DNA from 3 places in the Streptomyces sp. NPDC012888 genome. Region 3 is predicted to be linked to each of the others. Evidence: riboswitches for the same ligand, from Rfam matches in the RefSeq annotation. Region 3 holds a riboswitch; each other region holds the start of a gene.

Region 1 (3,266 bases), on a different contig from region 3:
AGCGTCCGCTCGTCCGCGACCACCTCCAGCTTGATCCAGTCCGTGCCCAGCGCCTCCCGCGCGAGCCGGGCGGTCAGTACCGCCTCGCCGGCCGTGAAGCAGCCCGCCGTGTTGGGCAGCACGTCGATGCCCAGCCCGGCCAGCACCGACAGGACCGAGCCCTGGACCGTGGGGTCCAGCCGCCGCATGGCGACCGTGGTCAGCTCGGTCCCGGACGCGGCCAGCGCGCGTTCCAGCACGTCCAGGCTCGGCGCCCCGCCGGTTCCCATGATCAGACGGGAGCCGAAGGTGCGGCCGCCCAGTGTGAAGAGATCGTCGGCCATGTGCGTTCAGCCTCCCTGGACCGCGGTGAGCACTTCGATCCGGTCGCCGTCGCCGACCGGGGTGGCGGACCACTGCCCGCGCGGTACGACGGCCTCGTTGAGCGCCGCCGCGACCCCGGCCGGGGCCCGGGTCAGGACGGCGACCACCGCGTCGAGGGTGGTGCCGGCGGCGAGCTCGCGCGTCTCGCCGTTGACGGAGACGGAGACGGTGGTGGCGGTCATGCGAAGGACTCCTCCCGGACGGCCGAGAAGCGGCGGGGACTGAAGGGGCGGGCGACCTCGGGGAGTTGGCCGGTGGCGAGGAGCTCGGCCATGACCTCCCCGGTCAGCGGGGTGAGCAGCACCCCGTTCCGGTAGTGCCCGGTGGCCAGGTGCAGGCCCGGCAGTTCGGTGGGGCCGAGCAGCGGGGCGTTGTCGGGGGAGCCGGGGCGCAGGCCCGCCCGGGTCTCGGTGAGCGGGAGTTCGGTGATGCCGGGCACCAGTTCGTGGGCGTCGCGGAGGAGTTCGTACACCCCGCCGGCGGTGACCGTGGTGTCCCAGCCCAGCTCCTCGCTGGTCGCGCCGATCACGAGCTCGCCGTTCTCGCGCGGCACCAGGTACACGTGGCTGCCGCGGACCACCGCCCGCACCGTGCGGGACAGGAACGGTGCGTACGCGCGGGGCACGGCCAGCCGCAGCACCTGCCCCTTGACGGGGCGGACCGGCGGCACCGCCTCGGCGGGCACTCCGGCCAGCCTGCCGCTGAGGCTGCCCGCCGCGAGCACCACCTGGCCGGCGGACACCCCGGTGCCGTCGTCGAGGAGCGCCCCGGCCGCCCGGTCCGCGGTGACGGTGAGGCGTTCGGCGGCCGCGCGGTGGAAGACCACTCCGGCCCGCTCACAGGCGGCCACCAGCGCGGCGGCCAGCCGGCGGGGGTCGACCTGGTGGTCGCCGTCCACCCGCAGGCCCCCGCGCACGCCCGGCGCGAGCATCGGCTCCAGACGCCGGCACTCGCGGCCGGTCAGCCACTCCGACTCCAGGCCGCAGCGGCGCTGCAGGGCGTGCAGTTCGCGCAGGTGCAGCCGGTCGTCGGCGTCGAGGGCGACGGCGAGGGTGCCGCAGGCCCGGTAGCCGATGTCCGTTCCGCCCGAGGCCTCGCCCAGTTCGGCGGCGAACTCCTCGTAGCGGGCGGCGGAGGCCAGGTTGAGGCCGAGGAGCGTCTCCTCGCCGTAGTGGAGTTCGGTGACGGCGGCCAGCATGCCGGCCGCCACCTGGGCGGCCCCGCCGCCGGGCGCCGGGTCGGCGACCGCGACGGTCAGGCCGCGGCCGGCCGCCCGCCAGGCCGTGACCAGGCCGATGATCCCGCCGCCGAGGACGAGTACGTCCGTCGGCCCGGTTCCGTTTCCGTGCATGGGCGTCCAGCCCCTCCCTTCGCCGGCATGACCCGGATCAGGTTCGTACGGTCGGAGGCCGGCCAGCCTCCCTCTCAGCCCGGTGCGCCCGGACTCCCGCGGATAGGTACGGTGGCCAGACTAACCCCCGGCCGGAGGGCCGGGTAAGGGTGACCATTCCTGACGTGCCGTCAGATGGTTAGGGTGGGCCACGTGAGCGAGCAGACGCAGAACACACAGCCCGGCGCCGGAGTCGTCATCGTCGGCGCCGGCATGGCCGGGGTCCAGTCGGCGGTCGCCCTGCGCGAGGCGGGCTTCACCGGCCCGGTCACCCTCCTGGGAGCCGAACCGCACCAGCCCTACGACCGGCCCCCGCTCTCCAAGGCGGTCCTGCTCGGCAAGGCCGAGGACTCCGCCTTCGACGTCGACTTCACCGGCCTGGACATCGACCTGCGGCTCGGCGTCGAGGTCACCGCCCTGCGCCCCGCCGACCGCGAACTGGACACCGAGGCGGGACCCGTCCCGTACGAGGTGCTCGTCCTCGCCACCGGCGCGGAACCGCTGACGCTGCCGGGCGCCGCGGGAGTCCCCGGCGTCCACCTGCTGCGCACCCTCGACGACGCGGAACGGCTGCGGCCGGTCCTGGCCTCCGCGCCGGAGGTCGTCGTGGTCGGGGCCGGCTGGATCGGCGCCGAGTTCGCCACGGCCGCGCGGGCCGCGGGCTGCGCGGTGACGGTGGTCGAGGCCGCCGACCGGGTGCTGGCCGGGGCCCTGCCGGCGGAGGTCACCGCGCCGATGGCCGACTGGTACGCGCAGGCCGGTGCCCGGCTGATCACCGGTGCGAAGGTGGCCTCCGTCGAACCGGGCCTGGTCCGGCTGGACGACGGCCGCACGCTGACGGCGGGCGCGGTGGTCGTCGGCATCGGCGCCAGGCCCGCCACCGGCTGGCTGGCCGGCAGCGGGGTCGAGCTCGGCGCGGACGGCTCCGTCACCGCGGACGACCGGCTGCGGACCTCGCTGCCCGGGGTGTACGCGGTGGGCGACTGCGCCTCCTTCCCCTCGGCCCGCTTCGGCACGCGGCTGCTCGTCCACCACTGGGACAACGCGCTGCAGGGGCCGCGGACGGTGGCGGCGAACATCCTGGGAGAGGACCGGGCGTACGACCCGGTGCCGTACTTCTGGTCGGAGCAGTTCGACCGGTTCGTGCAGTACGCGGGGCACCACGCGGGGGCCGACACCATGCTCTGGCGGGGCGAGCCCGCCGGGGCGGCGTGGTCGGTGTGCTGGCTGCGGGACGGCGCGCTGGTCGCCCTGCTGGCGGTCGGCCGGCCCAGGGACCTGGCGCAGGGGCGCCGCCTGATCGAATCCGGCGCGAAGCTCTCCACCCCCAAGCTCACGGACCCCACCACCCCCCTCAAGTCCGCCACCGCCTGACCGACCCGGCCCGGCCTTGGTGGGGCCCACGGGGGTGTGGCCCTGCGGGTCCGTGCCGGGCGGCCACATCCGGCCCCTCCGGCGTTTGAGGAGCGGGGTATGGGGCGGAGCCCCGTGTGCTCTGGCGGAGCGTTGGCTG
Region 2 (3,266 bases), on a different contig from region 3:
AGGGTGGCGTACGAGGGTCCGCCGAGGATCTGCACGACGCCGAAGGAGCTGAACGTGAACAGGAACACCATCAGCGCGGCCGCGGCGACCGCCGGCGCCAGCGCGGGCAGGGTCACCTGCCGCCAGGCCCCGAACCGGCCGGCGCCGAGCACCCGGGCGGCCTCCTCCTGGCGGGGGTCGAGCTGCGCCCAGAGCCCGCCGACGGTGCGCACCACCACCGCGTAGTTGAAGAACACGTGGGCCAGCAGGATGGCCCACACCGTGGTGTCGAGCCGGACGCCCCACAGCTCGTCGGTGAGGCCGCCCCGCCCGACCAGCGCCAGGAAGGCGGTGCCGACGACCACGGCCGGCAGGACGAACGGCACGGTGACCACGGCCCGCAGCAGCTGCTTGCCCGGGAACTCGAACCGGGCGAAGACGTAGGCACCGGGCAGCGCCAGGAGCAGGGTGAGCGCGGTGGAGGCGAGGGCCTGCCAGGTGGTGAACCACAGCACCCCGGCGATGTCCGGGCGGGCGAGCACCTCGCCGATGCGGCCGAACTGCCACCCGGAACCGGTCTTCAGCCCGCGCCCCACGATCGAGGCGACGGGCCAGGCGAAGAAGACCGCGAAGAACGCGAGCGGCACGGCCATCAGGGCCGGCCGGACGGCCGTGCCGCCGCGTCCCTTCCGAACGCTCCCGCGTGCTACTTCACGACGAGCGAGGACCATGCCCGGACCCACTGCTCACGGTTCTTGGCGATCGTGTCCGGAGCGACGGTCTCCGGCTTCTCGATCACCACGCCGTGCTTGGTGAAGATCTCGGGCAGCTTCGCGTCCTTGACGACGGGGTTGACGAACATGTTCAGCGGCATGTCCTCCTGGAACCCGCGGCCGATCATGAAGTCGATCAGGGCCTTGCCGCCCGCCTCGTTCCCGGCGCCCTTGAGCAGACCCGCGAACTCGATCTGGCGGAAGCAGGTGCCGGTGGACACGCCCGTCGGGGCCTCGGCCGGCTGCGGGTCTCCGTACAGCACCTCGACCGGCGGGCTGGAGGCGTAGGAGACCACCAGCGGGCGGTCGCCGCCGGCCTTCTTGCCGCCGGCGGAGCCGGAGAACCGCTCGTTGTAGGCCTGCTCCCAGCCGTCGACGACCTCGACGCCGTTGGCCTCGAGCTTGCTCCAGTAGTCCTTCCAGCCGTCCTCGCCGTACTTGCCCACGGTCGCGAGCAGGAATCCGAGGCCGGGCGAGGAGGTCGCGGCGTTCTCGGTGACCAGCAGGTTCTTGTACTCGGGCTTGACCAGGTCGTCCAGGGTCTGCGGCGGGGCCAGCTTCTTGTCCGCGAAGTACTTCTTGTCGTAGTTGACGCAGACGTCGCCGCTGTCGACCGGGGTGACCCGGTGCTCCTTGTCCAGGTGGTACTGGCTCTCGACGCCCGCCAGGCCCTTGGCCTCGTAGGGCGTGAAGATGCCGTTGTCGAGGGCACGGGAGAGCAGCGTGTTGTCCACGCCGAAGAAGACGTCGCCGCGGGGCTTGCCCTTGGTGAGGATCTCCTGGTTCAGGGCCGCGCCCGCGTCCCCGCTCTTGACCACCTTGACCGTGTAGCCGGTCTGCTTCTCGAACTCCTTCAGGATCGCCTCGGAGGCGTTGAAGGAGTCGTGGGAGACGAGGGTGACGGTCTTGGAGCCGGTACCGCCGGTGGCGGCGCCGTCCTTGTCCCCGGCGTCGCCGCCGCAGGCGGTGAGCGCCGTCATGCCGAGCGCCGCGGCGAGCGCGGTCCCCGCCATCTTCTGGGTGGTGTTCACGGAAATTCCTCCTGGGGGTGACCAGGAGAAGACGCGGCCCCGCCCGGGCGCTCACGAGGAGCGGGAGGCCCGGGCGGGGCGCAACAGCTTGAGGTGGTGACCGAACTTCCTACCCAGAATGACCTGGGCGAGGTTCAGAGGGTCTGCGGCCTGACGGTGCCGCACTCTCAGCGCTGTGGCGCTCCCCTGTCGGAATATGCAGATGTACGGGGCCCACCCTACCGTTCGCTCGCCGCCAGCTGGCCGCAGGCTCCGTCGATCTCCTGGCCACGGGTGTCACGGACGGTGACGGGGACGCCGTGGTTGGCGATGGCCTGGACGAAGGCCCGCTCGTCCTCGGGGCGGGAGGCGGTCCACTTGGAGCCGGGCGTCGGGTTCAGCGGGATCAGGTTGACGTGCACCCGCTTGCCCTTGAGCAGGCGGCCCAGCAGGTCACCGCGCCAGGCCTGGTCGTTGATGTCGCGGATCAGGGCGTACTCGATGGACACGCGGCGGCCCGACTTCTCGGCGTACTCCCAGGCCGCGTCGAGCACCTCGCGGACCTTCCAGCGGGTGTTCACCGGGACCAGGGTGTCGCGGAGTTCGTCGTCGGGGGCGTGCAGGGACACCGCGAGGCGGCACTTGAAGCCCTCGTCCGCGAAGCGGTGGATGGCCGGGACCAGGCCGACGGTGGAGACGGTGATGCCGCGCTGGGACAGGCCGAGCCCGTCGGGCTCCGGGTCGGTGAGGCGGCGGATGGCGCCGACCACCCGGTTGTAGTTGGCGAGCGGCTCGCCCATGCCCATGAAGACGATGTTGGAGAGGCGGGCCGGGCCGCCCGGGACCTCGCCGTCGCGCAGGGCGCGCATGCCGTCGACGATCTGGTGGACGATCTCGGCGGTGGACAGGTTGCGGTCCAGACCGGCCTGGCCGGTGGCGCAGAACGGGCAGTTCATGCCGCAGCCCGCCTGCGAGGAGATGCACATGGTGACCCGGTCGGGGTAGCGCATGAGCACGGACTCCACGAGGGTCCCGTCGTGCAGCTTCCACAGGGTCTTGCGGGTGGTGTCGTCGTCGCAGGAGATGTGGCGCACGACGGACATCAGCTCGGGGAGCAGCGCCTCGCGCAGCTTCTCGCGCGAGGCCGCCGGGATGTCGGTCCACTCGGCGGGGTCGTGCGCGTACCGCGCGAAGTAGTGCTGGGAGAGCTGCTTGGCCCGGAAGGGCTTCTCGCCGACGGCGGCGACCGCCTCGCGGCGCTCGGCCGGCGAGAGGTCGGCGAGGTGCCGCGGCGGCTTCTTGGCTCCGCGAGGGGCGACGAAGGTGAGCTCTCCCGGAGCGGGGCGGGCCATGGCAGGTACTCCTCTAAGACGAAAGGCGCGCTGCACCGGCAGCGCGCCTTTCCAGAGTACCGGGTGGGGGTCCGTACGGGCCCGGCTCAGCCCGTGCCGACGAACAGCGCCAGCAGCAGCCAGACCACCGGAGCGGTCGGCAGCAGCGAGTC
Region 3 (3,266 bases):
AGTCGGCGAGCGGGAGGTACACCCGGTTGCCGGCGGCGGCGAACTCGGCCGACTTCTCGGCCATGCCCGCCTGGATCTCGTCCGCCTTCAGGTCGCCGCCGTGCTCCCGGCGGATGTCCTGGGAGATCTTCATCGAGCAGAACTTGGGACCGCACATGGAGCAGAAGTGCGCGGTCTTGGCGGGCTCGGCCGGGAGGGTCTCGTCGTGGAACTCGCGGGCCGTGTCCGGGTCGAGGGCCAGGTTGAACTGGTCCTCCCAGCGGAACTCGAAGCGGGCGTCGGAGAGGGCGTCGTCCCACTCCTGGGCGCCCGGGTGGCCCTTGGCGAGGTCGGCCGCGTGCGCCGCGATCTTGTAGGTGATCACGCCGGTCTTCACGTCGTCCCGGTTGGGAAGGCCCAGGTGCTCCTTGGGCGTGACGTAGCAGAGCATGGCCGTGCCCCACCAGGCGATCATGGCGGCGCCGATGCCCGAGGTGATGTGGTCGTACGCCGGGGCGACGTCCGTGGTCAGCGGGCCGAGCGTGTAGAACGGGGCCTCCTCGCAGATCTCCTGCTGGAGGTCGATGTTCTCCTTGATCTTGTGCATCGGGACGTGGCCGGGGCCCTCGATCATGGTCTGGACGTTGTGGCGCTTGGCGATGGTGTTCAGCTCGCCGAGCGTCTTCAGCTCGGCGAACTGCGCCGCGTCGTTGGCGTCCGCGATGGAGCCGGGGCGCAGGCCGTCACCGAGCGAGTACGTCACGTCGTACGTCGCGAGGATCTCGCAGAGCTCCTCGAAGTTGGTGTAGAGGAAGTTCTCCTTGTGGTGCGCCAGGCACCACGCGGCCATGATCGATCCGCCGCGGGAGACGATGCCCGTCTTGCGGCGGGCGGTCAGCGGCACGTACGGCAGCAGCACGCCGGCGTGGACGGTCATGTAGTCCACGCCCTGCTCGGCCTGCTCGATGACCGTGTCCTTGTAGATCTCCCAGGTCAGCTCCTCGGCCTTGCCGTCGACCTTCTCCAGGGCCTGGTAGAGGGGGACGGTGCCGATCGGGACGGGGGAGTTGCGCAGCACCCACTCGCGGGTGGTGTGGATGTTGCGGCCGGTGGAGAGGTCCATGACCGTGTCGGCGCCCCAGCGGGTGGCCCAGGTCATCTTCTCCACCTCCTCCTCGATGGAGGAGGTGACGGCGGAGTTGCCGATGTTGGCGTTGACCTTCACCAGGAACTTCTTGCCGATGATCATCGGCTCGATCTCCGGGTGGTTGACGTTCGCCGGGAGGACGGCGCGACCGGCCGCGATCTCCTCGCGGACCACCTCGGGGGAGACGTTCTCGCGGATCGCGACGTACTCCATCTCCGGGGTGATCTCACCGCGGCGGGCGTACGCGAGCTGGGTCACGGCCTGGCCGTCCCGGCCGCGGCGCGGCAGGCGGGGTCGGCCGGGGAAGACCGCGTCGAGGTTCTTGAGGCCACCGCGCGGCGAGGTGTGCTTGATGCCGTCGTCCTCGGGGCGGACGGGCCGGCCGGCGTACTCCTCGGTGTCCCCGCGGCCGATGATCCAGTTCTCGCGCAGCGGGAGGAGGCCGCGCCGCACGTCGGTGTCGACGTTGGGGTCGGTGTACGGGCCGGAGGTATCGTAGAGCGTGACGTCCTGGCCGTTGGTGAGGTGTACCTGGCGGACCGGCACGCGGATGTCGGGGCGCGAACCCTCGACGTACCCCTTGTGCCAGCCCGGCTTGCGCTCTCCCTGCCCGTCCTCGTTCTGGCTGACGGCAGGCGTGCGTGCGTCCTGAATGGTCATGTGACCTGATCTCCCTACGCCGGCATTACCCGGTAACAGGTTCGGCGGTCGACGCAGCCTCCTCCCGTACGCGCGTACGGTGATCAGCGCCCTCTCAGCCCGGTGCTCCGAGCTCCCGCGTTGTGCAAAGGTGCCCCCACGCTAGCGTCATCCATGGCGTGCTGAACAGTGGGCCCCCTCATCTCTTGCGATGATCGGGCTGTGACGTCCTCACCGCAGCCCCCCGCCGAGCCCCCGTACGCCTCCGGTCAGCAGCACGGAAACGCGCCCGGCCACGGACACGCGTCCGGCCGCGGGCCGGGGCACGGACATGGTCACGGGCACGGGCACGGGCACAGTCACGGCCCCGCCGCCCCGGTGTCCAAGCACCTGCGCAAGGTCATCGCGGCCGTGCTGATCCCCTTCGCCACCGCCGTCCTGGTGGGGCTGGTGGTGCTCTGGCCGGGCGGCGCGCCCGCGCACGAGCGGACCGGCGTGGGCTTCGACCGCCAGACCCAGCAGGCGAAGGTGGTCGCTTTGCAGGAGGTCGACTGCAAATCGGTGAACGCCGCCCAGGTCCCGCCCACCGGGGACACGTCCACCCCTTCGGGCCGCGAGGCCCAGGCCGCGCAGAACGGCTCCTGCAAGAAGGCGACCGTCGAGGTGGGCACCGGCCCGGACCGCGGGCGGACCTTCGTCGAGGTCGTCCAGCCGGGCGCGCCGCGGCAGTTGGAGAACGGGCAGGAGGTGGTGGTCGCGTACGCGCCGGACGCGCCGCGGGACCTGCAGTACTCGGTCATCGACGTGAACCGGAAGTTCCCGCTCGCGCTGCTCGCCGGCGTGTTCGCCCTGGTGGTGATCGTGGTGGGCCGGATGCGCGGCCTGTTCGCGCTGATCGCGCTGGTGCTGAGCTTCGGAGTGCTGACCCTCTTCATCCTGCCGGCCATCCTGCAGGGCTCGAACCCGCTGGTGGTGGCGGTGGTCGGGGCGAGCGCCATCATGCTGATGGGGCTGTACATGTGCCACGGCCTGAACGCGCGGACCTCGGTGGCCGTCCTCGGCACCCTGGTCTCGCTGCTGCTGATCGGCCTGTTGGGCACGGTGTTCATCGACTGGGCGTTCCTGACCGGCAACACCGACGACAACACCGGGCTGATCCACGGGCTCTACCCCGGCATCGACATGAGCGGCCTGCTGCTGGCCGGTGTGATCATCGGATCCCTCGGGGTTCTGGACGACGTGACGGTCACCCAGACCTCCGCGGTGTGGGAACTCCACCAGGCGGACCCGACGATGGGGCCGCGCGCCGTGTACCGGGCGGCCATCCGCATCGGTCGCGACCACATCGCCTCGGTGGTCAACACCCTCGTGCTGGCCTACGCCGGCGCCGCCCTGCCGCTGCTCCTGCTGTTCTCGATCGCCAACAGCAGCATGGGCGCCGTGGCCAACAGCGAGCTGGTGGCGGTGGAGATCGTACGGACCCTCATCGGCTCGATCGGTC

Evidence for each region. Region 3 has a riboswitch for thiamine pyrophosphate ahead of thiC (phosphomethylpyrimidine synthase ThiC). Riboswitches for the same ligand answer to the same signal wherever they lie in the genome.
Region 1: another riboswitch for thiamine pyrophosphate. It lies ahead of thiO (glycine oxidase ThiO); the one in region 3 lies ahead of thiC (phosphomethylpyrimidine synthase ThiC).
Region 2: another riboswitch for thiamine pyrophosphate. It lies ahead of ACFY61_RS25525 (thiamine ABC transporter substrate binding subunit); the one in region 3 lies ahead of thiC (phosphomethylpyrimidine synthase ThiC).

What each region holds. Positions count from the first base shown of each region.
Region 1 covers NZ_JBIBBM010000001.1:233,211-236,476, forward strand. The annotation lists gene ACFY61_RS00995 (thiazole synthase) at 1-323, opposite strand, end outside; gene thiS (sulfur carrier protein ThiS) at 330-545, opposite strand; gene thiO (glycine oxidase ThiO) at 542-1,714, opposite strand; TPP riboswitch at 1,712-1,824, opposite strand; gene ACFY61_RS01010 (NAD(P)/FAD-dependent oxidoreductase) at 1,907-3,127, shown strand.
Region 2 covers NZ_JBIBBM010000016.1:83,370-86,635, forward strand. The annotation lists gene ACFY61_RS25520 (ABC transporter permease) at 1-632, opposite strand, end outside; gene ACFY61_RS25525 (thiamine ABC transporter substrate binding subunit) at 686-1,783, opposite strand; TPP riboswitch at 1,872-1,981, opposite strand; gene rlmN (23S rRNA (adenine(2503)-C(2))-methyltransferase RlmN) at 2,002-3,114, opposite strand; gene ACFY61_RS25535 (phosphatidate cytidylyltransferase) at 3,201-3,266, opposite strand, start outside.
Region 3 covers NZ_JBIBBM010000011.1:182,783-186,048, forward strand. The annotation lists gene thiC (phosphomethylpyrimidine synthase ThiC) at 1-1,786, opposite strand, end outside; TPP riboswitch at 1,781-1,915, opposite strand; gene ACFY61_RS20790 (YibE/F family protein) at 1,955-3,266, shown strand, end outside.